Regions from separate parts of the Streptomyces sp. NPDC107517 genome, predicted to be linked through region 1. Evidence: riboswitches for the same ligand, from Rfam matches in the RefSeq annotation. Region 1 holds a riboswitch; each other region holds the start of a gene.
The links. A riboswitch is a leader RNA that binds a small molecule or an ion and turns the genes downstream of it on or off. The one in region 1 is predicted to bind cyclic di-AMP.
Positions count from the first base shown of each region.

Region 1 (7,128 bases):
TTGACGCCGGCGGTCCACACGACGGTGTTGGAGTCGACCTCGAGGCCGTTGCTGAGCACGACGTGACCGTCGACGCAGGACGGCATGGTGGTCTTCAGGTAGACCTCGATGCCGCGGGACTCCAGGTGCTTCCTGCCGTACGTGCCGAGCTCGGGGCCGACCTCGGGCAGCACCTTGTCGGCCGCGTCGACGAGCACGAAGCGCATGTCCTCGCGCTTCACGTTCTTGTAGAACTTGGCCGCGTCGCGCGCCAGGTCCTCGACCTCACCGATCGTCTCGGCGCCCGCGAAGCCACCGCCGACGAACACGAAGGTGAGCGCCTTGCGGCGGATCTCCTCGTCGGTCGTGGACTCGGCCTTGTCGAGCTGCTCGAGCACGTGGTTGCGCAGGCCGATGGCCTCCTCGACACCCTTCATGCCGATGCCGACCTCGGCGAGGCCCGGCGTCGGGAAGGTGCGGGAGACCGCGCCGAGCGCGATCACCAGGTAGTCGAAGGGAACCTCGTACGCCTCGCCGACGAGCGGGGCGACCGTGGCGACCTTGCGGTCCTGGTCGATGGTGGTGACCCGGCCGGTGAGAATCTCGGCTCCGGGCACAGCGCGTCGCAGCGGGACGACGACGTTGCGCGGCGAGATGCTGCCGGCGGCGGTTTCGGGGAGGAAGGGCTGGTAAGTCATGTACGAGCGCGGGTCCACGACCGTGACGGTCGCTTCCGCATAACGCATCTTCTTGAGAATGCGTCGTGCTGCGTACAGGCCTACGTACCCACCGCCTACTACGAGGATCCTGGGACGCTCCGTGGTGCTCATGCCATCGAGTATCCACCTGTCCGGAGGGGGTCGCTCGTGCGCCCCTTCACAAGCATGGAGAGGGCCTCTGCTACACTCCGCCGCCCACGTGACGGACGTCATGGCCCCAGCAGGGAACCACGGTATAACTCCGGTCGTTCCGCACCCCTGTTGAGCTGCCGCTCCGGGCATTTGGCGGGGGTGGACCACTCGCCCGGTTCATCTGTCCGTAACAAGCCTGGAACGCCCCGCACGTCGGCCGCCAGGGTCCCGAAACCCCCTTCTGCGGGCCATCCGACCCGGAACCTCGCCCAACAGGAGCGAATTCCTTGTGAAGAACTTCACGAACTTTCCCGACGGGGTGTCGCCGGAGCGTGTCGCCCCTCCAGGAAGAGGCCGGGCGAGGGGTCTTGGAGGGGCTGGGCGCCTTGGGGGCTGGGCGCCTTGAGGGGCCGGGCCCCTCGGGAGGCCGGGCCCCTTGCAGGGGCTAGGCGATCGACCAGGCGATGCCGTCGAGGATGTCGTGCTCGCTCACCACGACCTCCTTGGCGCCGGTCCACTCCATGATCAGGCGCAGCACCAGCGCGCCGGAGGCGATGACGTCGACACGGCCCGGGTGGATGACCGGGTTCAGGGAGCGCTGGTCGTGCGTGGACGTCACCAGCCAGTCCGTGAGCTCGGCGACCCGCTCGTAGGAGATACGGGAGTGGTGGATGGCCACCGAGTCGTACTCCTTCAGGCCGAGCGCGAGGGCGGCGACCGTCGTCACGGAGCCGGCGAGGCCGACGAGCGTGCGGGCCGCCGTCAGCGGAACGGTCTGCGTCACGAGGTCGAGAGCCGCGACGACGTCCTCGCGGATCTCCTCGATCTGCGCGGGCGTCGGCGGGTCGGTGACCGTGCCGTCCTCCCCCACGAGGTGGCGCTCCGTCATACGGACGCAGCCGATGTCGACGGAGCGCGCGGCCAGGACCGTGTCCTCGCCGACGACGAACTCCGTCGAGCCGCCGCCGATGTCCACGACCAGGTAGGGCTTGTCGAGGTCGGCCCGCCCCGTCAGCTCCTTCGTCGCGCCGGTGAAGGAGAACTCGGCCTCCTGGTCACCGGTGATGACCTCGGGCTCGACGCCCAGGATGTCCATGACCCCGCGCACGAAGTCGTCCCGATTCTCGGCGTCGCGGGACGCGGACGTGGCCACGAACCGGACCTTCTCGGCGCCGTGCGCCTTGATGACCTCGGCGTACTCGCGGCAGGCCGCGAAGGTGCGCTGCAGCGCCTCGGGCGCGAGCCGTCCCGTGCGGTCCACGCCCTGCCCCAGCCGCACGATCGTCATGCGGCGGTCCAGGTCGACGAGTTCGCCCGTCACGGGGTCGGCGTCGGCGACGAGCAGGCGGATCGAGTTCGTGCCGCAGTCGATGGCGGCGACGCGGGTCACTCGCTCTCCTCGGGCGCGGCCGACACGCACGGGCCCTTCGCCCACCACTCGGGCAGCATCGCGATGGCCTCGTCGCCGAGCGGGTTCACGCCCGGGCCCGCGGCCAGGGAGTGGCCGACCAGGACGTGCAGGCACTTCACCCGGTCCGGCATGCCGCCCGCGCTCGGGAAGCCCTCGAGGACCTCGATGGCGTCGCGGCGCGCGATGTAGTCCTCGTGCGCCCTGCGGTACGCGTCCGCGAGTTCGGGGTCCGTCTGAAGGCGCTCCGTCATCTCCTTCATGACGCCGTTCGCCTCCAGGGTGCCGATCGCGGACGCGGCGCGCGGGCACGTGAGGTAGTACGTCGTCGGGAAGGGCGTGCCGTCCTCGAGGCGCGGGGCCGTCTCGACCACGTCCGGGTTGCCGCACGGGCAGCGGTGCGCGATGGCCCGCAGGCCGCGCGGCGGGCGGCCGAGCTGCTCCTTGAACGCCTGGATGTCGGCGTCCGTGGGCGTGGTCGGCTCGGTCTGGGGCGGGGGCGTGTCCATGCCTGGGGGCTTTCCTTCAGTGAACTTCGGTGGGGGTACTACGGGTTCGGTCTCGGGGCTTGGTTCTTGGGACTTCGGCTTGGGCTTGGGCTTGGGCTTCGGCTTCGGCTTCGGCTTCGGCTTCGGCTTCGGCTTCGGGCATTGGTGAGGCGGGTCAGTTGTCGGGGCGGTCGGCCTTGTCGACGCCGTCCCAGACGTTCGAGTACCAGGGCCGGCCCGCCGCACCCTGCTCGGAGCGGGTGCGCTTCGCCGCGTCGGGGTCGCGCGCGATGTAGCCGGTCTCGCCCGGCATCACCAGGTGGAGCCGCTCGCGGATCCGCTGCTCCGCGTACGAGTCGTCCTGCCAGCGTGCCTTCTCGTCGCGCAGCCTGTCGACCCTGCTCTGGGCCTCCTGCTGCTGGCGCTGGAGGTCGGCGATCTCCCCGCGCTGGGAGACGTACTGCCTTATGGGGTAGGCGAGCGCGACGACCAGAGTGCACAGGACGAGGGCCAGGAGTGCCGCGCGGCCGGTGAGGCGGGAGCGGCGGGCCTGACGCCTGGTCTGGGAGCGGTAGACGCGCTCGGCGGTCTGCTCGCCGAGCAGACGCAGCCGGGTCGCGGTGGAGAACCGGTCACGGTCCCTGTCCCGGACTCTCCCGGCCATCTTCGCGCCTCCCCTTTACGTGCGTACGTCCCCGCACACGGTACGGGACCGGGTGCGGGGACGTACGTACGACGCTTCTACCGAAGCCTGTGTGGCTCAGCCCTTGAAGCGGGGAAACGCGCTGCGGCCGGCGTAGACCGCGGCGTCGTCGAGGATCTCCTCGATGCGCAGGAGCTGGTTGTACTTGGCGACGCGGTCCGAGCGGGCCGGGGCGCCGGTCTTGATCTGGCCGCAGTTCACCGCGACGGCGAGGTCGGCGATCGTGACGTCCTCGGTCTCGCCGGAGCGGTGGGACATCATGCACTTGAAGCCGTTGCGCTGGGCCATCTCGACGGCGTCCAGGGTCTCGGTCAGCGAACCGATCTGGTTGACCTTGACGAGCAGGGCGTTGGCGGAGCCCTCCTCGATGCCGCGGGCGAGGCGCTCGGGGTTGGTGACGAAGAGGTCGTCGCCGACGATCTGGACCTTGTCGCCCAGCTTCTCGGTGATGACGTTCCAGCCGGCCCAGTCGTCCTCGTACAGCGGGTCCTCGATGGAGACCAGCGGGTACGCGGAGACGAGCTCCTCGTAGTACTCGGTCATCTCGGCGGCCGAGCGGGACTTGCCCTCGAACTCGTACTTGCCGTCCTTGTAGAACTCGGACGCGGCGACGTCGAGGGCGAGTGCGATCTGCTCGCCGGGGACGTAACCGGCCTGCTTGATGGCCTCGACGATGAGGTCGAGGGCCTCGCGGTTCGAGCCGAGGTTCGGGGCGAAGCCGCCCTCGTCGCCCAGACCGGTGGACAGGCCCTTGGTCTTCAGCACCTTCTTGAGGGTGTGGTAGACCTCGGCGCCCCAGCGAAGGGCCTCGGAGAAGGACTCCGCGCCGATCGGCGCGATCATGAACTCCTGGATGTCGACGTTGGAGTCGGCGTGCGACCCACCGTTGAGGATGTTCATCATCGGGACGGGCAGCAGGTGCGCGTTCGGGCCGCCGAGGTAGCGGAACAGCGGCAGGTCGCTGGCCTCGGAGGCGGCGTGCGCGACGGCGAGGGAGACGCCGAGAATGGCGTTGGCGCCGAGCGAGCCCTTGTTGTCGGTGGCGTCCAGGTCGAACATCGCCTGGTCGATCAGGCGCTGCTCGGTGGCGTCGTAGCCGACGAGCTCCGGGCCGATCTGCTCGATGACCGCGAGGACGGCCTTCTCGACACCCTTGCCCTGGTAGCGGTTCGGGTCACCGTCGCGGAGTTCGATGGCCTCGAACGCGCCGGTGGACGCACCGGACGGGACAGCGGCACGACCGGTGCTGCCGTCGTCGAGGCCGACCTCGACCTCGACCGTGGGGTTGCCTCGGGAGTCCAGGATTTCCCGGGCTACGACGACGTCGATGGACGGCACGAGCATCTCCTTATGGGATGTGACGCAACTACGCCGGGCCGCATGGTCCGGCAACACCTGAGCCTAACCGGCTCCAGGCACCGCCCAGCCGACCGACCGGCCCGTGGACAAAAACCGAGAGCGAATTGTTTCCGAACGGAACAAAAAGCCACGGCCGACAACGGACGAAGGACCAGGACCCCTCACGCACCAAAGCCCCGCCCCGGGCGCGACGGGGGAATGCGCACCCGGGGCGGGGAGTCCTTGGGGAAACCTGGCGTGGTACCGGCCGTCCGCCGAGAGCCGATACCCGAGCGGCCCGGGGCCGCCGCTCCCCTCTTACTTACTGAGGTGGAGCTGCCGGTTGCTTACTTGAGGTGGAGCTGCTGACCCGGGTAGATCAGGTCGGCGTCCTCGACGATGTCCTTGTTCAGCTTGAAGAGCTTCGCCCAGCCGCCCTTGACGTGGTGCTTCTCGGCGATGGTGCTGAGGGTGTCGCCGGACTTCACCTTGTACTCGCCGTCACCCTTCTTGACCTTCTTGCCGGCCGGGGTCTCGACAGTCTTCTTCGACTCCTGCTTCGCGGCAGGCGCCTTGCGCTCCTGGCTGCGGGTGGTCGGCTGCTCGGCCTTGCGCTCCGGCTGCGGGGCGGCGGCCGGGGCGGAGCCGGTCGAGGCGGCGGACAGGCCCACGCCGCAGCTCGGCCAGGCACCCTTGCCCTGGCTGGCCAGAACCTTCTCGGCGACGGCTATCTGCTGCGCCTTGGAGGCCTTGTCGGCGGTGGAGGCGTACGCGGTGCCGCCGTACGCGGCCCACGTGGACGAGGAGAACTGGAGGCCGCCGTAGTAGCCGTTGCCCGTGTTGATCGACCAGTTGCCGCCGGACTCGCACTGCGCGACCGCGTCCCACTCGGAGGCGGTGGCGGCGGAGGCACCGGTGGCGCCCATCAGCGGGACGGCGACAGCGGCACCGGCGACACCGGCGAGCGTGGCGACGCGAACGGCCTTGGACGGGCGGCGGTGCTTGCCCTTGCTGGAAAACAGCATCGAGAGATCCCCTCACCGACGCCTACGAGGTGAGCTGTCGGGTTCGGGCCGGATGAGTGCCCGGTCGCACGTCCTGCGTGCGACTTAACCCCAAGCCGGTCGTTCGGCCGTCTCTCAACGGCCGGGGCCGGCGCTTACCTTGGGTCCCCCGCTCCTGCCTACGGCGCTTACGCGACGACTGTTCCCGTACGGACATTGGCAGGATTCGGCGTGACATCCGACGGGGCCCGCTGTGGCGAGCGGTGATGACCGTAAGCAGTGGATCGCCGTAATTTCAAAGACGATCAGGGCCTTTGAGACCCATCTCTCACTCTCGCCAAAGCGGACATTCAGCCCGAACTGCCGCTACTTTTCGCCCGATTCGAGCCCAAGATCCAGACTCTGACCAGGAAGGATGAGGTCCGGGTCGGCACCCACCGTCTTCTTGTTCTGGGCGTACAGAGCGGCCCATCCGCCGTCCACGTCATGGGTGTCGGCGATGTCCCAGAGGTTGTCACCGGCGCGCACGGTATAGGCGTCTTCGCTCCGATTCGCACCCTTGCGTACGTTTTCGTCGCCGCGTGAGGCGTGGCGGCCCGAGCCGTCGTCGGCGCGCAGGGAGTCTGCGGTGTCGTCCGCGGCGGCGGCGCCGCGGTGTCGTCCGGAGGCGGGCGGAGTGGCCGCGTCCGAGCCGTCGGAGGCCTCCGGCGAGGGCGTCGCGGGGGCCGAAGTCGAACCGTCCCGGCCGGACTTGTCAGCCTTGGCGTCATCCGAGGAGTTACCCGCGGTATCACCCGACTTGTCGTGATTCTTCTCTCGGGAGTTGCCCTTCGCACCCGAGGAAGCGGAGTCCGAAGGCCTGTCGTTCGCGCCCCCCTTCGCGGCGTCGTCCGCCGCGTCGTCGCTCCCGGAGTCACCGGCCGACGCCGACGGGGTCGGAAGGGCCGCCCCGGGGTCGACGTCGGCGGCGGCGGCGTCCGCCGTGAGCCCCGAGGTGACCGAGCAGACCGGCCACGCCCTCGGACCCTGGTCGGCGAGGACCTTCTCGGCGACGGCTATCTGCTGCGAGCGGCTGGCCTGGTCGGCGCGCGGCGCGAAGTCGAGGCCGCCGTAGTCCTCCCAGACCTCCTGGGAGAACTGGAGCCCGCCGTAATAGCCGTTGCCCGGATCGGCGCTCCAGGAGCCGCCGCTCTCACACTCGGCGAGCTTGTCCCATGTGGCCGTCGACGCGGCGCTCGCGCTGGTCGCGCCGAGCAGAGGGATCGCGATGGCGGAGCCGGCCACTCCCGCGGCGACGATGAGCGCGGGAGCCTGGCGGGGGCGACGGTGACGACCGTTCCCGGTGAGCATGGAGGCG
Region 1 covers NZ_JBVJPM010000004.1:492,472-499,599, reverse strand. The annotation lists gene ACZ67T_RS13075 (NAD(P)/FAD-dependent oxidoreductase) at 1-809, opposite strand, end outside; gene ACZ67T_RS13070 (Ppx/GppA phosphatase family protein) at 1,276-2,220, opposite strand; gene ACZ67T_RS13065 (DUF501 domain-containing protein) at 2,217-2,747, opposite strand; gene ACZ67T_RS13060 (FtsB family cell division protein) at 2,902-3,390, opposite strand; gene eno (phosphopyruvate hydratase) at 3,487-4,773, opposite strand; gene ACZ67T_RS13050 (transglycosylase family protein) at 5,115-5,792, opposite strand; cyclic di-AMP (ydaO/yuaA leader) riboswitch at 5,797-5,968, opposite strand; gene ACZ67T_RS13045 (transglycosylase family protein) at 6,138-7,121, opposite strand.

Region 2 (7,128 bases), on a different contig from region 1:
TCCGTGACGGCCGGGTCTGCCGAGAGGCCCTGCGTGATGACCGCCTCGTCGAGCGCGTCCGGGGCCGGCAGGTCGGCGAGCTGGAGCGTCCACCAGGCGGAGACGGCCGCCCAGTGCAGGGCGTCGGGGTCGGTGTGGGCGAGGTCGACGGCCGGGCGGTCCTGGGTGAGGGTGCCGGTCTTGTCGACGCAGAGGACGTCGACGGCGCCTGTGTCGTGCAGGGCGGGGAGCCGTTTGACGATGACGCCGTGGGTGCGGGCGAGCAGCGCGGAGCCGCGGGCGAGCGCCGTCGTGACGATGACCGGCAGCATCTCCGGGGTGAGCCCGACGGCCACCGCGACGGCGAACGGCAGGGTCTCCAGGCCCCGGCCGCGCAGCGCGGCGCCCGCCATCAGGACCAGCGGCGGAGTCAGCAGCATGAAGCGGATCAGGGTCCAGGAGATGCCGTGCACCGAGCGTTCGAACGCGCTCGCCCCGCGCGGTGTGCCGACCGTGCGGTGGGCGGCGGCGAAGCGGGTGTCTGCACCCGTCGCGAGCACCACGGCGCTCGCGCTCCCGGAGGCCACGCTGCCGCCCTGGAGGCACAGATGCGCCGACTCGCCGTCCGCGGGCAGGTCCACGGGCCGCTTGTCGACGGGCACCGACTCCCCGGTGAACGCGGCTTGCTGCACGGTCAGGCCCTGCGCCCGCAGGAGGCGTACGTCGGCGGGGACCAGGTCGCCGGGGCCGAGCCGCACGATGTCGCCGGGCACCAACTGGCTTACCGGGACCTCGTGTTCGGTCGGCGGGGCGCTCTCGTCGTCGCCGGTGCGGCGCAGCACGGTCGCCGTCGTCGCGACCAGGTCGCGCAGGCCCGCCATCGCCCTGTCCGCGCGGTGCTCGCCGGCGGAGCGCAGGCCGCAGCTGACGGCGACCAGGACGAGGATCACGCAGGCGGTGCCCCAGGCCGCGACGGTCGCCGAGACGAGGCCGAGGCAGAGCAGGACGCCGGTGAACGGGTCGCGCAGGCTGCGGGCGGCCAGACGGGGCCAGGACAGGGGGCGTGTACCCGGCAGGACGTTCTCGCCGTGGCGGGCGAGGCGCCGCTCGGCCTCCGCCTCGGTGAGGCCGCGCGGGCCGCTGTCGAGGGAGCGCAGGAGCTGGAGGGTCGTGCGGCCCGGGTCCGTCTTCGGGGCTGTGTCGGTCACTCTCGGGCGCCGTCAGGGATTCTCGGGTGTCGGCACCGTCGTCTTCTCCCGTTCATCGGACCGCGAAAGGCTTCCACCGGCCATGGGTTCGAGCCTTCAGTTTAGGGGCGGAACTTTTGCCGCCCTCCGCTAGTTTCTACAGAGCTGTAGAAGATCAGTACCTGCCGATCGAGGAGAGTCATGGCCCTGTGGGATCGCTTCAAGGAGTCCGCGTCGACGATGCAGACGCAGCTCATGGCGAAGAAGAACGACCTGAAGAGCGGCGCCTTCCGTGACGCGAGCATGGCGATGTGCGCGCTGGTCGCCGCGGCCGACCGGAACATCGACCCGGCCGAGCGCAGTCGCGTGGCCCAGCTCATCTCCACGAACGAGGTGCTGCAGAACTTCCCGGCGGATCAGCTCCAGAGCCGCTTCGACGCGAATCTGAACAAGCTGACCGCCGACTTCGACTTCGGCAAGGTCAGCGTCCTCCAGGAGATCGCCAAGGCGAAGAAGAAGCCCGCCGAGGCGCGCGCGGTCATCCAGATCGGCATCGTCATCGGCGGCGCGGACGGCGACTTCGACAAGACCGAGCAGGCCGTCGTCCGCGAGGCCTGCCTGATGCTCGACCTGCCCCCGCACGAGTTCGACCTGTAGGCGGATACACCGAAGGCCCGGAACCATTGGTTCCGGGCCTTCGGCCTTCAGTAGCGGGGACAGGATTTGAACCTGCGACCTCTGGGTTATGAGCCCAGCGAGCTACCGAGCTGCTCCACCCCGCGTCGGTAAACACGACTCTACGCCATTGCGGCGACAGAACGCGAATCGGTTGCCCGGCGTTCGGCGATCCGCCGCCTCCGGCCCCCTTTCACCCGGTCGGTCCCGCCAGGTCGCCCGCCGTCTTTTCCGGGGGAACTCTGGAGTGGGGCCCGACGGCGTGCGCAGGCGCGGGACCGACGCGGACGGTGGCGGGAGACGAGCGGTGGGGCAGCGAGGAGGACACGGGCGAGAGACGGAGCAGGGCCTGTCCCGGGCCCGGTTCTTCGTGCGTCTGCTGCCCGTGCTGCTCATCGTCGTCGGGGCGGTCTACGACTACGTGACGCCGTCGACGTTCACCGGCGTGCCCCTCTTCACGGCCGCCCCGCTGGTCGGCGCCCCCTTCTTCTCGCCCCGCGGCACTCTCCTGACCGGCCTCGCGACCGTGGCCGTCGTACTCGGGGTGCATCTCAGATACACCCGCAGTTACGACACCGACGCCGTCACCGAACTCGTCACGGTCGTCACCGTCGCCGTCCTCGCCTGTGTCATGAACCGTGTCGTGCGGCGGGGCAGTGAGCAGCTCACCTCCGTGCGCCAGATCGCCGAGGCGGCCCAGCGCGCCGTCCTGCCCGAGCCCGCGGAGCGCATCGGCGGCCTGGAGATCGCGGCCCGCTACGAGGCGGCCCAGGCGGGGGCCTTCATCGGGGGCGACCTGTACGCGGTGCAGGACACCCCGCACGGGGTGCGGCTCGTCGTGGGCGACGTACGCGGGAAGGGCATGGGCGCGGTGTCCGCCGTGGCCGTCGTCATCGGCGCCTTCCGGGAGGCGGCCGAGCAGGAGGCGACCCTGGAGGCGGTCGCGCAGCGCCTGGAGCGGGCGCTCGCGCGCGAGGGGCTGCGGCGCAACGGCCTCGACGAGTTCGAGGGTTTCACCACGGCCGTGCTCGCCGAGATCCCGCACGGCAACGGCCTCGTACGGGTCATCAACCGCGGCCATCCGGAACCCCTGATCCTGGGCGGCGACGGCGCGCTCAAGGTCCTGTCGCCGCCGGAGCCCGCGCTGCCGCTCGGGATGGGTGGCCTCGGCAGCTGGCCCGACCGGGCGTCCGAGACGGAGTTCCCGTCCGGGGCGACGCTGCTGCTCTACACCGACGGCCTCTCGGAGGCACGCGACGAGGAGGGCACCTTCTACGACCCGGCGGCCCGGCTCGCGGGGCGGATGTTCTCGGGGCCCGATCCGCTGCTGGCCGCGCTCACCGCAGAGGTCCGCCGGCACACCGGGGGCGGTACGACGGACGACATGGCGCTGCTCGCGGTGAGGCGGCCGTGAAGCGGCAGTGAAGCAGCCGTGACCACGGTCTTCACCTTCCGTAGTCGAATCGCGTCGCTGCGCATAACATTTGACAAACCGTCAGATGAGCGACCCGCTCCGGTGGCCGGTCAACTCGCCCGATTCCGCCCGCTCGTGCCCCGATAAGTCCAGGCCAAAGGCGTTAACGATCAGTCGGAACGGCTTGGAATCAGGCCCCGGTGTCTATTAACGTTCGATAACGCAGCGCGGTCGTCCCAGCCGTCACAAGAGACGGCTCCGTGCGCACGCGCCTAATCCCGCAAGGGAGCCGGGGAACCACCAACTTGGGGTGAATCGGACGTCTTTCCTTGCGGAAGGCGTCGGTAGGAGACCTTCCTGCTCCGAACCCGTCAGCTAACCCGGTAGGCGAGAAGGAAGGAAAGGAGCGCGCCCCCGTGGCGTCCAACCGGCCTGCCCCAGAGTTCTCCTACGCGCCGATCGACGAAGAGTTCGGCGAAGCGGACGAGCGGACCTGGGACGAGTGGAATCCCACCGAGGAGTCAGTCCGCCCCGTACGCGGCAGGCACCGCGTAGCCAAGCAGCGCGGCGGTCTCGCGCGCAGCTCCACTGTTCTCGGGGTCGGCGTGATCGCGGCCGTCGGCGCGGGCGGCATCGCCACCGCGCAGGGCGGCAAGCCCCCCGTGCACATCTCGATGCCCGACCTCTCGGCCGTCAAGGACTCGCTGCCCGACGCCAAGTCCCTGCCCGGCGTGGGCGCGCTGATATCCGATGTCTCCGGAGACGACGACGAGTCCGGCGCCGGCGCGACCCCGCTGACCGACGCCGGCGTCACCACCGCGGACGCCGAGCAGGGCACGACCGCCGGCGAGGCCCTGCGCGCCCGCATCATGCAGCAGGCCGAGCAGCAACAGGACCAGGCCGCCGACGCCGAGGCCGCGGCCGCCGAGGAGGCCGCCGCGAAGAAGGCCGCCGAGGACGCCGCCAAGGAGCAGGACGCAGCCAAGGCCAAGGCCGCCGCCGACAAGAAGGCGGCGGAGGAGGCCGCGAAGAAGAAGGCCGAGGCCGAGCGCCTCGCCAAGCTCGCCAAGAGCTTCACGCTGCCGGTCGCCTCCTACACGATCACCGGCACGTTCGGTCAGCCCGGCTCGATGTGGTCCTCCGGCTACCACACGGGTCTCGACTTCGCCGCTCCCACGGGTACGCCGCTGAAGGCGATCCACTCCGGCACCGTCAAGGAAGCCGGCTGGGCGGGCGCGTACGGCTACCGCACCGTCCTCGAACTGCCGGACGGCACCGAGCTCTGGTACTGCCACCAGTCGTCCCTCAACGTCAGCGCCGGCCAGAAGGTGACCAGCGGCGACGTCATCGGCCGCGTCGGCGCCACCGGCAACGTGACCGGGCCGCACCTCCACCTGGAGGTCCACCCCGGCGGCCAGGCGACCGGAGTCGACCCCGCGCCGTGGCTGCGCTCCAACGGCCTGACCATCTGAGGCTCGTAGACCCTCCGAAGGCGCGTAACCCTGCGAACCCCGGCGGCCCTGACGGCAACCCCCCGACGTCAGGGCTGCCGGTCGGCCATGCCTGGAATATCTTGCTCCGCATCGGTGTTCTGACAGGCCATGACTTCTCTTCGCAAGCTTGGCTCGTCGGACCTCGAGGTGTTCCCGCTCTCCCTCGGCGGCAATGTGTTCGGCTGGACCGCCGACGAGACGCAGTCCTTCGCCGTGCTCGACGCGTACGTCGCCGCCGGCGGCAACTTCGTCGACACGGCCGACGCGTACTCGGCGTGGGTTCCGGGCAACAAGGGCGGCGAGTCCGAGACCGTCATCGGCAAGTGGCTGGCCGCGCGCGGCAACCGCTCCGATGTCGTCGTCGCCACCAAGGTCGGCGCGCACCCCGACTTCAAGGGCCTGTCGGCGAACACCATCAAGTCCGCCGCGGACGAGTCGCTGCGCCGCCTCGGCACGGACTACATCGACCTCTACTACACGCACTTCGACGACCCGTCCGTGCCGGTCGAGGAGATCATCACCGCCCTCGACGAGCTGGTGAAGTCCGGGAAGGTGCGCGCCATCGCAGCGTCGAACCTGACCCCGGAACGTCTCCAGGAGTCCCTGGACTTCTCCGACCGCGAGGGCCTCGCCCGCTACGCGGCGCTCCAGCCGCACTACAACCTCGTCTCGCGCGACACCTACGAGGGCCGGCTCCAGGAGGTCGCCTCGCGCAGCGGTCTCGCCGCCGTCCCGTACTACGCCCTGGCGTCCGGGTTTCTGACGGGCAAGTACCGGCCGGGCACCGAGGTCGACAGCGCGCGGGCCGCGGGCGCCGGCAAGCACCTGCAGACCGAGCGTGGCCTGCGCGTCCTGAAGGCCCTCGACGAGGTGGCGCAGGCGCACGACGCCGAGGTCGCGACCGTCGCCCTCGCCTGGCTCGCGTCCCGCCCGACGGTGGCCGCGCCCATCGCGTCCGCCCGCACCGTGGAGCAGCTGCCGGCGCTGGTGGCCGTGGCCGGCCTGGAGCTGACGGACGCGGAGCTCTCGAAGCTCACGGAGGCGTCCGCCTGAGGCGTTCTCAGTAGCGGTACGGGTTGTACGCGTTGTGGGCACCGTGCGCGGGGAACCGGGCGACCGGCCCCGCGTACATCGGCGGCACCCACACGGGCGGCGCGGTGGCGTGGGACGCGTAGACGAGGGCGGGGCGGGCCGCGTGGCGCCGCGCCCACAGCTCGTCGAGGAGCTCCCGCTCCCGTACGACATAGTCCGCCCCGGCCCGGCCGCGCCGCCCGCGGTGGCGCAGGAGCGCGAGTGAGGTCGCGTACTGCTGGTACTGGGCCACGGCCTTGGCCGTCTCCTTGCCGCCGTGGTGCTGCGCGAACTCGCGGGCCAGGCGGCGGGCGCGCATCGAGCCGAGGGCGAACGGCTCGGCCGGGCCGACCCAGCCGGCCGCCGCGTACGCGGGCAGCTCGGAGCGCACCGTGCGCAGTTCGCGCTGGCGGGTCCCGATCGCGAGCCAGGTCAGCAGCCCGAACGCGGGCATCATGAACAGCGCGTAGACCCCGAAGAACCCGAACCGGCCGAACGCCGACGAGCCGTTCCACGTGGCGTGCATGCCCATCGCGAGCAGCAGCCCGGTGAGGGGCAGGAACACGCGCCGCACCGGCCCGCGGTCGGGCGCGGTCCAGGCCGCGACGCCGAAGCCGATGCCGGTGAGCACCGTGAACAGGGGGTGCGCGAACGGCGACATGACGATGCGTACGAAGAAGGTGGCGGCGGTCACCGAGGCGATGCCGGTGCCGCTGTTGAGCTGGTCGGTGCCGAAGGCGTTGCCCAGATAGAGGATGTTCTCGGTGAACGCGAAGCCGGTGGCGGTGACCCCGGCGATCACCACGCCGTCGACGATCCCGGTGAAGTCCCGTCTGCGGAACAGGAAGATGAGCAGGACGGCGCAGGCCTTCGCGGACTCCTCGACGATGGGCGCTATGACCGTCGCGCCGAGGGTGTCGGCGTTCGCGGGGTCGGCCGAGTTCGTGGCGATCCAGTGGGTCGCGAAGCTGTTGGCGACGATCGCGATGAGCGCGGCGGCGCAGGCGCCCCAGGCGAAGGAGAACAGCAGGTTCCGCCAGGGCGCGGGCGCGACCCGGTCCAGCCAGCGGAACGCGGCTATCAGCAGCGGGACGGGCAGGACCGCGAGGCAGAGTCCGACCAGGAACCCCTTGGTGCCGGTCTGTTCCCGCACGAGGGCGAGGATCACCAGGCCGGAGAGTGTCAGGAGCGAGACGAGCGCCCAGGCGTGCACGGTCCTCCGCTCCCACCAGCGCGGATGCCGCAGTGTGCCGGGTCCGGCAGCGTCCGCTCCGGGCTGGGCGTGCGGAAACGCATTCGGATACGAGGG
Region 2 covers NZ_JBVJPM010000003.1:638,031-645,158, forward strand. The annotation lists gene mgtA (magnesium-translocating P-type ATPase) at 1-1,187, opposite strand, end outside; gene ACZ67T_RS10720 (tellurite resistance TerB family protein) at 1,368-1,823, shown strand; tRNA gene ACZ67T_RS10725 (tRNA-Met) at 1,875-1,948, opposite strand; gene ACZ67T_RS10730 (PP2C family protein-serine/threonine phosphatase) at 2,149-3,255, shown strand; cyclic di-AMP (ydaO/yuaA leader) riboswitch at 3,515-3,660, shown strand; gene ACZ67T_RS10735 (M23 family metallopeptidase) at 3,672-4,727, shown strand; gene ACZ67T_RS10740 (aldo/keto reductase) at 4,857-5,801, shown strand; gene ACZ67T_RS10745 (PrsW family intramembrane metalloprotease) at 5,809-7,128, opposite strand, start outside.
Region 2: another riboswitch for cyclic di-AMP. It lies ahead of ACZ67T_RS10735 (M23 family metallopeptidase); the one in region 1 lies ahead of ACZ67T_RS13050 (transglycosylase family protein).

Region 3 (7,128 bases), on a different contig from region 1:
GTGGCCGTCGACCAGAGGGAGGCGCATCGAGAACGGCTGGGCGAGCCGCACCAGGGCGTCGTAGATCGACGCGTCTCCGTGCGGGTGCAACTTACCCATGACCTCGCCGACGACGCGGGCACACTTCACGTAGCCGCGGTCGGGGCGCAGGCCCATCTCGTTCATCTGGTAAACGATGCGCCGGTGCACGGGCTTCATGCCGTCACGGGCGTCCGGCAGGGCCCGGGAGTAGATCACCGAGTACGCGTACTCGAGGAAGGAGCCCTGCATTTCGTCGACAACGTCGATGTCGAGGATCCGCTCCTCGAAGTCGTCGGGAGGCGGGGTCTTCGTGCTGCGGCGGGCCATCGCTGCTGCGGCTCCTTCACAGATGCTGCCGGGGCATGTACGAGAATCTGACGCGCACCATTGTGGACCGCCCCACTGACAACGCCGACCGCGACCCGTCCATAGGGCGTTCGGTGCTCGCTCTGGGCGTACCCAGTGCGGGAACTTCGCCAGGCGTCAGAACGCTTGCATACAGTGGCAGAACTGGCAGCACATCTGCAGTTTCCGCGATAGTTCAGCGATCGAAGGGACGTACATGCCCATGGGTCACACGGCCACCGCCGAGGCCGGCTCCGGCGGCCTGACAGCGACCGAGCACCGCCTCGCCAACGGCCTGCGCGTGGTGCTTTCCGAGGACCACCTGACCCCGGTCGCAGCCGTCTGCCTCTGGTACGACGTCGGCTCGCGCCACGAGGTCAAGGGCCGCACGGGCCTGGCTCATCTCTTCGAGCACCTGATGTTCCAGGGCTCGAAGCAGGTCCACGGGAACGGGCACTTCGAGCTGGTGCAGGGCGCCGGCGGCTCGCTGAACGGGACGACGAGTTTCGAGCGCACCAACTACTTCGAGACCATGCCGGCCCACCAGCTGGAGCTCGCGCTCTGGCTGGAGGCCGACCGGATGGGCTCCCTCCTCGCCGCGCTCGACGAGGAGTCGATGGAGAACCAGCGCGACGTCGTCAAGAACGAGCGCCGCCAGCGCTACGACAACGTTCCGTACGGGACCGCGTTCGAGAAGTTGACCGCCCTCGTCTACCCGGAGGGCCACCCGTACCACCACACGCCCATCGGCTCCATGGCCGACCTGGACGCGGCCACCCTGGAGGACGCGCGGAACTTCTTCCGTACGTACTACGCCCCGAACAACGCCGTGCTCTCGGTCGTCGGGGACATCGACCCCGAGCAGACGCTGGCCTGGGTCGAGAAGTACTTCGGCTCCATCCCGCGCCACGAGGGCAAGCAGCCCCCGCGCGACGGCGCCCTGTCCGACCTGATCGGTGCGGGCGTGCGCGAGGTCATCGAGGAGGAGGTCCCGGCGCGCGCGCTGATGGCCGCCTACCGGCTGCCGCAGGACGGTACGCGCGCGTGCGACGCGGCCGACCTGGCCCTGACGGTCCTCGGCGGCGGTGAGTCGTCCCGGATCTACAACCGTCTCGTACGGCGCGACCAGACCGCCGTCGCCGCCGGGTTCGGTCTTCTGCGGCTCGCGGGGGCGCCCTCCGTGGGCTGGCTGGACGTGAAGACGTCCGCCGACGTCGAGGTCCCGGTCATCGAGGAGGCCGTCGACGAGGAGCTCGCGCGGTTCGCCGCCGACGGGCCCACCCCGGAGGAAATGGAGCGCGCCCAGGCCCAGTTGGAGCGCGAGTGGCTCGATCGGCTCGGCACGGTCTCGGGCCGCGCCGACGAACTGTGCAGGTTCGCCGTCCTGTTCGGCGACCCGCAGCTCGCCCTGACCGCCGTCCAGCGCGTCCTCGACGTCACCGCCGAGGAGGTCCAGGAGGTGGCCGAGGCCCACCTGCGTCCCGACAACCGCGCGGTGCTCGTTTACGAGCCCACGGCCTCTGAAGAGGCCGACGAGACCGCCGAAGCGTCCCAGGCGGACGAAGCCGCGGACGAGACCGTCGGCGAGACCGCAGACGCCGTCGAGACCGCAGACAAGGAGGCCGGCAAGTGACCGAGCTCGCGACCATGGACTTCCACCCGCAGCCCCAGGCCGGCACGGCCAGGCCGTGGGCCTTCCCCGCGCCCGAGCGCGGCACCCTCGACAACGGCCTGACGGTGCTGCGCTGCCACCGCCCGGGCCAGCAGGTCGTCGCGGTGGAGATCAACCTCGAAGCGCCCCTGGAGGCCGAGCCCGCCGGGCTCGACGGCGTCGCCACCATCATGGCGAGGGCCTTCTCCGAGGGCACCGACAAGCTGCCCGCCGAGGAGTTCGCCGCCGAGCTGGAGCGCTGCGGCGCGACGCTCGACGCGCACGCCGACCACCCCGGTGTACGGGTCTCCCTGGAGGTGCCCGTCTCCCGCCTGCCGAAGGCGCTCGGCCTGCTCGCCGACGCCCTCAGGGCGCCCGCGTTCGCGGACAGCGAGATCGAACGCCTGGTGCGCAACCGCCTCGACGAGATCCCGCACGAGACGGCGAACCCGGGCCGCCGCGCCGCCAAGGAACTCTCGAAGCAGCTCTTCCCGGCCACCGCGCGCATGTCCCGCCCGCGCCAGGGCACCGAGGAGACCGTCACGGCCATCGACGCGGCGGCCGTACGTGACTTCTACGACCGGTACGTGCGTCCCGCCACGGCCACCGCGGTCGTCGTGGGCGACTTGGCGGGCATCGACCTCGACGCCCTCCTCGCGGACACGCTGGGCGCCTGGACGGGGAACACGGCCGAGCCGCGCCCCGTACCGCCCGTGACGGCCGACGACACCGGCAGGGTCGTCATCGTCGACCGGCCGGGCGCGGTGCAGACACAGCTCCTGATCGGCCGGATCGGCGCGGACAAGCACGATCGGGTGTGGCCGGCGCAGGTGCTCGGCACGTACTGCCTCGGCGGCACCCTCACCTCCCGACTGGACCGCGTCCTGCGCGAGGAGAAGGGATACACCTACGGCGTGCGCTCGTTCGCCCAGGTGTTGCGCTCGGCGCCGGACGGGACGGGCGCCGCGATGCTCGCCATCAGCGGCTCCGTGGACACGCCGAACACGGGTCCAGCGCTCGACGATCTCTGGAAGGTGCTGCGCACGCTCGCGGCGGAGGGCCTCACCGACGCCGAACGGGACGTGGCCGTACAGAACTTGGTGGGCGTCGCCCCGCTCAAGTTCGAGACCGCCGCGGCCGTCGCGGGGACGCTCGCCGACCAGGTCGAGCAGCACCTGCCGGACGACTTCCAGGCGGAGGTGTACCGGCGGCTCGCCGCGACGGGCACGGTGGAGGCCACCGCGGCCGTCGTGAACGCCTTCCCGATGGACCGTCTGGTGACGGTGCTCGTCGGTGACGCCGCGCAGATCGAGGAGCCCGTCAGGGCCCTCGGCATCGGAGAGGTGACCGTCGTCACGGGCTGACCGTGACCGGTGTGCAACGAGGGGCCCCGGTGGGCGAGATGACCATCGGGGCCCCTGTTTGTCCGAATTGAACCAGTGGTTGCCTGTCTGCCCTGTGGCATGCGCTACAAAAGCCCGGTTCGGTTTGTTGATTGAAAGTTGCCCCGCTTAGCGTCGGTCCGGCTGTCCGCCAGATGTACGCCGCGCCCGTGGCACCGGACAGTCATCGCCGAGTCCCCCAAGGCGCGAGCCGGGGGAGCCGGGGACCCACCGTCCCTGGGGTGAATCGGACGCCCTTCCCTGAAGGGGCCCGTAGGAGACCTTCCTGCTCCGAACCCGTCAGCTAACCCGGTAGGCGAGAAGGAAGGAAAGGATCAGCCACCCCATGGCGTTCACCCGTGCCACCGGGAAGCACCGTCGCCCGAGCCGTCTCACGCGCACCACCGCGCAGGTCGCCGGCGTCGCCGCGCTCACGACGACCGGTGTCATCGGAGGCCTCGCCGCCCCCGCCCTCGCCGCCGACGCGTCGCTCGAGCAGACCGGCCTGAGCAGGGCCATCTCCATCGGTGACTCCCTCGCGCAGAAGATCGACGAGCAGGCCGCTGCCCAGCAGCAGGCCGCCGACGAGGCCGCCGCGAAGGAGAAGGCGGAGGCCGCGGCCAAGAAGAAGGCCGAGGAGGACCGGCGCAAGGCGGCCGCCAAGGCCAAGGCCGAGCGCGAGGCCAAGGAGCGTGCCGCCCGTGCGGCCGAGCGCAAGCGCCTGAACGCCTTCGTCATGCCCGTCACCGGCTCGTACGTGTCGACCGCGTACAAGGCCAGCAGTGGTCTGTGGTCCTCCGGCAGCCACACCGGCATCGACTTCCACGCCGCCAGCGGCACCTCGGTCCACGCGGTGGGCGCGGGCACGGTCGTGGAGGCCGGCTGGGGCGGCGCCTACGGCAACAACATCGTCATCAAGATGAACGACGGTACATACACGCAGTACGGCCACCTGTCGTCCATCGGTGTCTCCGTCGGTCAGACGGTCACCCCGGGGCAGCAGATAGGCCTCTCCGGAGCGACCGGCAACGTCACGGGCCCGCACCTCCACTTCGAGGCGCGCACGAGCCCCGAGTACGGCTCGGACATCGACCCCGTCGCGTACCTGCGCTCCCACGGCGTGAACGTCTGACCTTCGCCGCGTACCCCCCGCGAAGACGCACCGAATGCCCCGGCTCACCGAGCCGGGGCATTCGTCGTTCCCCGGAACCGCTTGTTCGCGGCCCGCTTGTTCCTGACGCCGGTGTCCAAAAAATATCCATGGATTACGGCCTGCCGTCGGAAATTCGCGCCCGCTGGAATAGAGTCGCTGGACAGGCGAGCTGAACAGACGTCCATCGCGCTGTACGGGTGACTATCGACCGCGTTTCGCGGGGATTAAGGCGGAGGTCGGGGCATGCGCATTCCGGCGCACTCGGTATGCACGGCGATCCGCGACGACATCGTCTCCGGTGTCTACGAGCGCGGCGGCAGACTCACCGAGGAGGTGCTCGCCCGCCGCTACGGCGTCTCGCGCGTCCCCGTGCGCGAGGCGTTGCGCACCCTGGAGGCCGAGGGCTTCGTCGTCACCCGCAGGCACGCGGGTGCCTGCGTCGCCGAACCCTCCGCGCAGGAGGCGGCGGACCAGCTGGAGATCCGCATGCTCCTCGAACCGCTTGCGGCGGCCCGCGCCGCGCAGCGCCGCACCGAGGCGCACCTGAAGGTCCTGCGGGGCCTGGTCAGGCTCGGCCAGGAGCGCTCCAGGCGAGGTCAGAGCGAGGATCTGCGCTCGCTGGGCGGCTGGTTCCACGAGACGCTGGCGCAGGCGTCCGGCAGCCCGGGGCTGACCACGATGCTCACGCAGCTCCGCCACAAGATCGCGTGGATGTACACCGTGGAGCAGCCCGCGCGGCCCGCCGACTCCTGGGCCGAGCACGGGGCGATCGTTGACGCCGTGGCGCGCGGTGACGTGGAGCGCGCGCGGGCGCTCACGGCGCAGCACACGGAGCGCGCCGCGGCCGCTCACCGCTTGCGCGCCCCCCGTCCGGGTGGCCGTGTGAGGACTTCGCAACATCCCGTCAACACAGTGGGTCTTCAGCATTAACCGAGGCGCCGTATACAAAGAGGGCGGCTCATTTCCAAGGGCTCTATTTCCGCTGCCCAGAATTCTGGGAACAGGGCCGCAGAAAGCAAAAGGGTCTGCTCGGAAAATCCGAACAGACCCTTTATTCGGCGCGATCTTCCGTGAGCAGGAGATGGCGCCCGAGACATCGAGAGACCCGGTACCGGGGCCCGTGCTAGACGGTCTCGGGAAGCTCCTCGAGCCCCTCGGCGACCAGCTTGGCCAGACGGTCGAGCGCGATGTCCGCACCCTCGACGTCGGAGGCCAGGACGATCTCCTCGCCGCCGCCGGCGCCGAGGCCGAGCACCGCGAGCATGGAGGCGGCGTTGACGGGGGTGCCGTCGATCTTGGCGATCGTCACGGGGACACCGGCCGCCGTGGCCGCGCGGACGAAGATGGAGGCGGGGCGGGCGTGGAGGCCCTCGGCCCAGCCGACGTTGACGCGGCGCTCAGCCATGTGATGCTGCCCTTCAGGATTCTCACGGTTGTCTAGACCAGTCTCCCACATCGGTGGACGTGCCCGATGTGGGTCCTACGTATCGCCCGCACACGCCCGTCGGCCCTCATAGCGTGCCTTCGGCCCGCTCGCGCCGCGACCCGTACGACCGTCACCGCCGCGCCGTACGCTGGCCCCATGCAGACCCCGTCGGACCGGCACGCATACCCCGCCCACTGGGAAGCAGACGTGGTGCTGCGCGACGGCGGCACCGCGCGCATCAGGCCCATCACCATCGACGACGCCGAGCGGCTCACGAGCTACTACGAGCAGGTTTCCGACGAGTCGAAGTACTACCGCTTCTTCGCGCCGTACCCGCGCTTGTCCGCCAAGGACGTCCACCGCTTCACCCATCACGACTACGTGGACCGGGTGGGCCTCGCGGCCACGGTGGGCGGCGAGTTCATCGCGACCGTCCGCTACGACCGCATCAACGCCCAGGGAATGCCCGCCTCTGCCCCCGCCGACGAGGCCGAGGTCGCCTTCCTCGTGCAGGACGCCCACCAGGGCCGGGGCGTCGCCTCCGCTCTCCTGGAGCACATCGCCGCCGTCGCCCGCGAGCGCGGGATCCGCCGCTTCGCCGCCGAGGTGCTGCCCGCCAACACCAAGATGATCAAGGTGTTCACGGACGCCGGATACACCCAGAAGCGCCACTTCGAGGACGGCGTCGTCCGCCTGGAGTTCGACCTCGAACCCACCGAGGCCTCGCTCGCCGTGCAGCGCGCCCGCGAGCAGCGCGCCGAGGCCCGCTCGGTGCACCGGCTCCTCGCCCCCGGCTCCGTCGCCGTCGTCGGGGTGGGCCGCACGCCCGGCGGAGTCGGCCGCAGCGTCCTCGACAACCTCCGCGACGCCGGCTTCACCGGTCGCCTCCACGCCGTGAACAGGGAGTTCCCCGACGATCTGCGCGACCTGGACGGCGTCCCCGCCCACCGCTCCGTCCACGACATCGACGCCGCCGAGCCCGTCGACCTCGCCGTCGTCGCGGTCCCCGCGGAGCAGGTCCCCGAAGTCGTCGCCGAATGCGGCGAGCGCGGTGTGCAGGGGATCGTCGTGGTCTCCGCCGGATACGCCGAGTCCGGCAGCGAGGGCCGCGCCCGCCAGCGCGAACTGGTGCGCCAGGCCCGCTCGTACG
Region 3 covers NZ_JBVJPM010000001.1:73,953-81,080, forward strand. The annotation lists gene ACZ67T_RS00300 (DNA gyrase/topoisomerase IV subunit A) at 1-348, opposite strand, end outside; gene ACZ67T_RS00305 (M16 family metallopeptidase) at 584-1,999, shown strand; gene ACZ67T_RS00310 (M16 family metallopeptidase) at 1,996-3,381, shown strand; cyclic di-AMP (ydaO/yuaA leader) riboswitch at 3,578-3,732, shown strand; gene ACZ67T_RS00315 (M23 family metallopeptidase) at 3,746-4,531, shown strand; gene ACZ67T_RS00320 (GntR family transcriptional regulator) at 4,796-5,482, shown strand; gene ACZ67T_RS00325 (HPr family phosphocarrier protein) at 5,676-5,957, opposite strand; gene ACZ67T_RS00330 (bifunctional acetate--CoA ligase family protein/GNAT family N-acetyltransferase) at 6,135-7,128, shown strand, end outside.
Region 3: another riboswitch for cyclic di-AMP. It lies ahead of ACZ67T_RS00315 (M23 family metallopeptidase); the one in region 1 lies ahead of ACZ67T_RS13050 (transglycosylase family protein).

Region 4 (7,128 bases), on a different contig from region 1:
TGGTCGTCGTGCCGCTGCTCCAGAAGCACCGGATCCTCACGCAGGTCTCCGGCGACCATCTGGAGGTCATCAAGCTGATCCCGCCGCTGATCATCAAAGAGCACGAGGTGGACCGCTTCGTCGAGGCGTTCACCGCCGTCATGGACGACGCGCACTCGGGCGGCGGGCTGATGTGGGACTTCGGGAAGACGCTGGTGAAGCAGGCGGTGGCCAACCGCTGACCGCACCGTCGGGGCACCTCTCGGATTCGCAGGGGTGCCTCCAGGTGCCTCCAGAAGAGGGACGCCCGGAAGACGGGCTGTTGCCTCTGGGGCAATAAATTTGCCCCAGAGGTACGGCTCTGGCTCAATCGACGGTATGAGCCCTGTCCCTCCGGAGCCGGCTCCGGAACCCACGGAGCTGCCCGCCGTCGCCCCGCAGCTGCGCGAACTACGGCGTCGCGCCGCCCTGACCCTGGAGGCCGCGGCCCGTGCCGCCGGGCTCTCGCCCGCGCACCTCTCCCGCCTGGAGACGGGCCGCCGTCAGCCCTCGCTCCCGATGCTGCTCGCCCTCGCCCGCACCTACGGTACGACGGTCTCCGAACTCCTGGGCGAAACGCCCGCCGACAGGGACGCGGTCGTGCGCTCCGCCGACATGGAGGCCACCGAGGCGGGCGGCTGGATCTACCGGCAGGCGGGCGCCCCGGGACGCGGCATGCAGGCGCTGCGCGTCCATGTGCCGTTCGGCGCCCAGGGCGACATCGTGCGTGTCCACCCCGGTGAGGAGTGGCTGTACGTCCTCGAAGGGCGGCTGCGGCTGCGGCTCGGGGACACCGCGTACGCGCTCGCGCCGGGGGACAGCGCCCACTTCGACTCGCTCACCCCGCACCGGATCGCCGCCGCCGACCGCGACGGCGCCGAGCTCCTGTTCGTACACACCCTGCTGCAGAGCCCGTCCGCCGCGCTGTGTCTCGGCCCGGCGGTGGGCAGCGGCGAACCATCTCAGGGAGGCTCTCGATGAGCGCAGTGCCCGACGACGTGACCGAGCCCGAGCGGCAGCCCGCACGGCGTGACATCGAGGACAGGCTCCCGCGCGGCATCTGGGTGCGCCTGCTCGTCTACGTCTTCGCCGGGCACCTCGTCGCGGGCTTCATCTATCTGCTGTTCGCGCTGGGGGCGTCACGCGGGTGACGCCCCTCACCAGGACTGTCGGTCCCGGTCTCAGTCGAGAAGGCGCTCGCGCAGCCGCTCGCGCTGCGCGGGGGACAGCTTGAGGCCCTCCTCCAGGTAGCGGTCGGTGGAACCCCACGTCTGTGCGACTGTCTCGAAGGCGGCGGCCAGGTATGCGGCGCGGGCGTCGAACAGGGGGCTCAGCAGCTCCATGACCTCGGGGGACATCGCGTCCTTCGAGGCGCTGCTGCGGTGCACCTTGTAGCGGCGGTGTGCCGCGTTCGACTCCAGGTAGTCCGCCTCGATGGCGTCGCGCTCCACACCCATGGCCAGGAGCGTGACCGCTATCGAGAGGCCCGCGCGGTCCTTGCCGGCCGCGCAGTGCATGAGCGCGGGCACGCTGTCCTCGGCGAGGGAGTGCAGCACCTGGCTGTGCTCGGCGGTGCGCTCCGCGATGATCGTCCGGTACGACGTGATCATGCGGTCCGCGGCCTGGCCCTCGGAGAGGGCGGCGCGCAGCTCGTCGAGATTGCCGTCGCGCACCATCTGCCAGAACTCGGCGCCGTCCGCGGGGTCGGTCAGCGGCAGGTTCACGTTCCGCACGCCGGGCAGCGTGACGTCAGGGCCTTCGAGGCGCTGGTCGGCGGCGTTGCGGAAGTCGAAGATCGTGTGCAGCCCGAGCGAGGAGAGGAACGCGGCGTCCTCGTCCGTGGCGTGCGCGAGGTGACCGCTGCGGAACAGCACGCCCTGCTTGACCCGACGGCCGTCCACGGTCGGGAGGCCACCCACATCGCGGAAGTTGCGCACTCCGGCCAACTCGGGCTCGGTGGACGGGACCTGCTGCGTCACGGGGGCTCCTCCCGGTCGGCCGCGGCGCTGCTCGCCTGCGGGCGCCTTCGACGATACGACATGGCTGCCAGGGGCAACCATGTGAGAGGCGCCAGGCGATTACATATCCAATGCCCGATATGAGGCGGTAAGGAGTAATTGCCCTCTATGGGGTAACTGGCCCTGAAACACAGGCATATGGTGAGCAATGCGTGAGCAGGGTCATAGCCGTGACCGTACGTGGCGGACGGGCCGCATGGATTTCCGGTAGGTATCGCAGTCGCAAAGATCGTAAATAGACGGAGTGTGACGGCATTTTCCGGAAAAGGCCGTTTAAGGATCAAGAACCGGAATGCCCAAGGGGATTCGCGCCTTGTTTCCGCGCTCCCCGCTCGCTTACGTTCAGCGCAATCCGGACGGACCGCCTAATCCTGCCGCCGCCCGGAATCCGCACATCGATCCGTGCTCGGCAGGAGCGGGGGACCCAGGTAGAGCGCCGTGTCCGGAACACCGGGCACGGCTCGGGGTGAAGCCGTGCCCGAAAGGGGTGCGGCCGGGCAACTCCAGCCCGAACCCGACAGCTCACCTCGCAGGCGACGGAGAGGAATCCCCCATGCCCGCGAAGGGTAAGCACCGCCGTCCCAAGTCCCCGCGTTTCGCGCGCTCGATCGCCGTCGCCGCAGCGGGCGGCGCCGCGCTCGCACTGCCGCTGATGGGTGCCGCCGAAGCCCACGGCGCGACCCCGGCGGGCGCCCACTCGGTCGCGCAGGCCGTCGCCGCTCCCGCCGCGGCCAAGACCTACGCCGTGAAGGGCGGGGACACCCTCTCGAAGATCGCCGACGCGCAGAACGTCAGCGGTGGCTGGAAGAAGCTCTACTCCGACAACCGCTCGGCCGTCGGGGACAACCCGTCCCTGATCCATCCGGGCCTGAAGCTGACGATCGGCCAGAAGGCCGCGGCCCCCGCCGCGAAGTCCCCGGCCACGGCCACCCAGGCCACCACTGCTTCCGGCTACACGCTGCCCGTCCAGGGCGCCAACATCGGTACGGCGTACAAGACCGCGGGTGCCATGTGGTCCAGCGGCTACCACACCGGTGTCGACTTCGTGGTCCCGACGGGCACCCCGCTCAAGGCCATCGCCGCGGGTACCGTCGTGTCGGCCGGCCTTGACGGCGCGTACGGCAATGAGGTCGTCATCCAGCACGCCGACGGCAAGTACTCGCAGTACGCCCACATGTCGTCCCTCTCCGTCTCGTCCGGGCAGACCGTGACCGAGGGCCAGCAGATCGGCCTCTCCGGCGCGACCGGCAATGTCACGGGTCCGCACCTGCACTTCGAGATCCGCACCACCCCGAGCTACGGCTCGGACGTGGACCCGGTCGCGTACCTCCGTGGGCACGGGGTCTCTCTCTGACCTCGATGGCGTGACGTGAGCGTGTGACGTGAAGCTGTCTCGCTGAGGCGTGACGTGAGGGGCGGGCCCGGTTCCGGGCCCGCCCCTTCGTCGTATCCTCCGCCGCACCCTGTCGAATTCCTGGTATTCCTGAAATCGCGAAACTGACCGGGTGGGCTATATCACCACCCGTCAACCCCTTCCTACGGTCGCGTAGGTCACATCGCAGGGTGAAAGATGTGTGGTCGTGGCAAACGAATCGAGATCACTCAGCAGCGGCACGATTCGGTCCTACGCGGCGGTGGGGGACAGCTTCACCGAAGGCGTCGGGGACCCCGGTCCCGACGGGGCCTTCGTGGGCTGGGCCGACCGTCTCGCCGTCCTCCTGGACGACCGGACCCCCGAGCACTCCTTCCGGTACGCGAACCTCGCCGTGCGCGGCAAGCTCCTCGACCAGATCGTGGAGGACCAGCTCCCGCGCGCCGTCGAACTCGCCCCGGACCTGGTGACCTTCGCCGCCGGGGGCAACGACATCATCCGTCCCGGCACCGACCCCGACGACGTCGCGCAGCGCTTCGAGAAGGCGGTGGCCCGGCTGACCTCCGCCGTCGGCACGGTCATGGTGACCACCGGCTTCGACACCCGGGACGTCCCGGTCCTCAAGCATCTGCGCGGCAAGATAGCGACGTACAACGGGCATGTGCGCGCGGTCGCCGACCGCTACGGCTGCCCGGTGCTCGACCTGTGGTCCCTCAAGACCGTGCAGGACCGGCGTGCCTGGGACGACGACCGGCTGCACCTCTCGCCCGAGGGCCACACACGGGTCGCGCTGCGGGCGGGGCAGACGCTCGGCATCGAGGTGCCGGCGGACCCGGACCAGCCGTGGCCGGCGCAGCCGCCGCGCGGCACGCTGGAGGTCCGGCGCGACGACATCCACTGGGCGCGGGAGTTCCTGGTGCCGTGGATCGGCCGACGGCTGCGGGGCGAGTCGTCCGGGGATCATGTGGCGGCGAAGCGGCCGGACTTGCTGCCGCTCTGACGGGAACGGCGCACGTGATGGGGGAGCTTGCCTCTGGGGGCGGCTCCCCCGCGCCGCTTTGCCGGGTGCCACCCCGGGTTCCCCGGGGAGCCCGACGTCGCGCCGCCGTCAGCTCGACGTCGTAGCCGTCGTCGTCGCCGTCAGCTGCTCCCGCTCAAGTCCCAGCTCACGGGCCAGCGCGTCGTCCACCCACTCCTGCATGCGGGTCCGCGAAACCGTCCCCGTGTACGCGGTCATCTGCACCGCGAGCCCGTCGAGGAGCGCCGTCAGGCGCAGCGCGGCGCCCGCCGGGTCCGGGCAGCGGAACTCGCCCGCCGCCACACCTTCCGCGACGACCTCGGTGAGCGCCGCCTTCCACTGCTTGTCCAGGCCGCGGGTGACCTCCCGCAGCGCGGGCTCGCGCAGCGCCGCGGACCAGCCCTCGATCCACAGCCGCCACCCCTTGGCCTGCCCGGTCGGCGCGTACCAGCGCACGGCCGAGCGCAGCCGACGCAGCGCCGTCGTGCGCTTGCCGAGCAGCTTGCGCAGATGCGCCAGGTCACCCTCGGCGGCGTGCGCGAACGCGGCGGCGACGAGCTTTTCCTTCGTCGAGAAGTGGTACAGAACCAGCGCGTTGCTCACCCCGAGCGCCGCGGCGACGTCGGCGATGCGCACGGCTGCCACGCCCCGCGCCTCGATCTGTTCGATGGCGGCCCCCAGCAACTCTTCGCGCCGCTCGGCCACGCTCAACCGCACTCTTGCCACGCGGTAACCCTACACACGGGCACCGGCGTCGGGTGCCGGGCGGCGAACCCGGTGCGAACGCCTCGTGCACGACTCTTGACAGTGCCCAGTGGTGCCCGTCACAGTCTCGCTTACTGACTGGCCGTTCAGTCAATAGGCCGTCTCAAGAACAACTGTCACGCCCGTGCCCAGCCGTGCAGCAGGAGTTTCCCCGTGACCCAAGCGCCGCCGATCCCGCCGACCGAGCCGTCCGCCACGGACGCACCCGACCTGCCCGACCTGTCGGAGGGATGGGGTGAACAGCGCTCCAGGCTCAAGAAGGACCTGCGCAGGCTGGACGTGCTGTTCTTCCTCATCTGCACCCTGGTCGGCCTCGACACGATCGGCTCCGTGGCCGCGCAGGGTCCCCAGGGTCTGACCTGGATGGCGATCCTCGCCCTCGCGTTCTTCCTCCCCTACGGGCTGCTCGTCGCCGAACTCGGCTCGGCCTTCCCCGTGCAGGGTGGCCCCTACGTGTGGACGCGCCTGGCGTTCGGGCGGCTCGTCGCCGGTGTGAATCAACTCCTGTACTGGATCTCCAACCCCGTCTGGGTGGGCGGCAGTCTGTGCATCATCGCGCTCACCACGTGGGAGGAGTTCTTCACCCCGCTGCCGGGCCTGTGGAAGTACGCGGCCGGCCTCGTCTTCATCTGGGGTGGCGCACTGGCCGTCGTACAGTCCGTGCGGATCGGCAAGTGGGTGCCCATCGCGGGCGCCGTCGCCCGGATCGTGCTCCTCGGGTTCTTCCTGATCTCCGTGGTGGTGTTCGCCGTCCAGCACGGTGTGCACGCGCTGCCCGCGGGTGAGTTCGTCCCGACGTACGCCGGTTTCGTGGCGCTGGTCCCGGTCCTGATCTTCAACTACGTCGGCTTCGAGCTGCCCAGCTCCGCGGCCGAGGAGATGACGAACCCGCGGCGCGACATCCCCCTGTCGATCCTGCGCTCCGGCTTCGCGGCCGTCCTCCTCTACGGCGGCCCGATCCTCGGCATCCTCTTCGTGCTGCCCAGCCAGGAGATCGGCAGCCTCGGCGGCTTCATCGACGCCTGCAAGGCCGTGTTCACGGTCTACGGCGGTTCGATCGCCGCCGACGGCACGGTGACGCTCACGGGCCTCGGCTCCGTGTTCGGCGGGGTCGCCGCGGCGGGCCTGATCATCGGCCTGCTCACCTCGGGCGTCACCTGGGCCATGGGCGCCCACCGCGCGCAGGCCGTCGCCTGTGCGGACGGCGCGGGTCCGGCGTGGTTCGGCCGCATCTCCGAGAAGCACGGGACGCCGGTGCGGGTGAACCTGCTCTCCGCGGTGCTCGGCTCGATCCTCTTCGTGGTCGCGCTCAACCTCACGGGCGGCAACGGCGAGAAGTACTTCGCGGCGGGCCTCGGCCTGACGATCTGCACCACCTTCATCTCGTACGTCATCACGTTCCCCAGCCTCGCCGCGCTGCGCCGCAAGTACCCGGATACGCCCCGCCCGTACGCCGTCCCGGGCGGACGCGTGGGCGCGTGGGTCGTGAGCGCCCTCGCCACCGGGTTCGTGGCGTTCACCGTGATCGTGCTGATCTGGCCGGGCTTCGGGGTCGGCTGGTTCGGCTCGGCGGGCAGCGCGGCGGACTCACTGCCGGAGTCGTTCGCCGGCCAGCGCGCCCAGTACACACTCAGCCAGGTGGTGCCCCTGCTGCTCTTCGTCGGCATCGGGCTCGTCTTCTACGCGATGGGGGCGAGGACGCGCCGGCGCGTGGGCGAGTAGCGCGCTCGCGCGCACGGGAGGGCCTTCCCCATGGTCGGGGAAGGCCCTCCCGCGTGTTCGGATCCCTACGAACCGGGCGGGCGCTGATCGCTGTCGCCCGCTTCTCCGCCTCCTCCGAACTGCGCTCCCAGTCGGTGACGAAGCAGGAAGCCGCACGGCGCAAGACATGGAAATTCCCCCTCGTTCACGAGGGGGAGGAGGAGGTCATGGAGGCG
Region 4 covers NZ_JBVJPM010000001.1:828,654-835,781, forward strand. The annotation lists gene ACZ67T_RS03495 (aspartate aminotransferase family protein) at 1-221, shown strand, start outside; gene ACZ67T_RS03500 (helix-turn-helix domain-containing protein) at 358-999, shown strand; gene ACZ67T_RS03505 (DUF6126 family protein) at 996-1,169, shown strand; gene ACZ67T_RS03510 (tyrosine-protein phosphatase) at 1,200-1,997, opposite strand; cyclic di-AMP (ydaO/yuaA leader) riboswitch at 2,405-2,585, shown strand; gene ACZ67T_RS03515 (M23 family metallopeptidase) at 2,590-3,390, shown strand; gene ACZ67T_RS03520 (SGNH/GDSL hydrolase family protein) at 3,617-4,408, shown strand; gene ACZ67T_RS03525 (TetR/AcrR family transcriptional regulator) at 4,517-5,152, opposite strand; gene ACZ67T_RS03530 (APC family permease) at 5,345-6,913, shown strand.
Region 4: another riboswitch for cyclic di-AMP. It lies ahead of ACZ67T_RS03515 (M23 family metallopeptidase); the one in region 1 lies ahead of ACZ67T_RS13050 (transglycosylase family protein).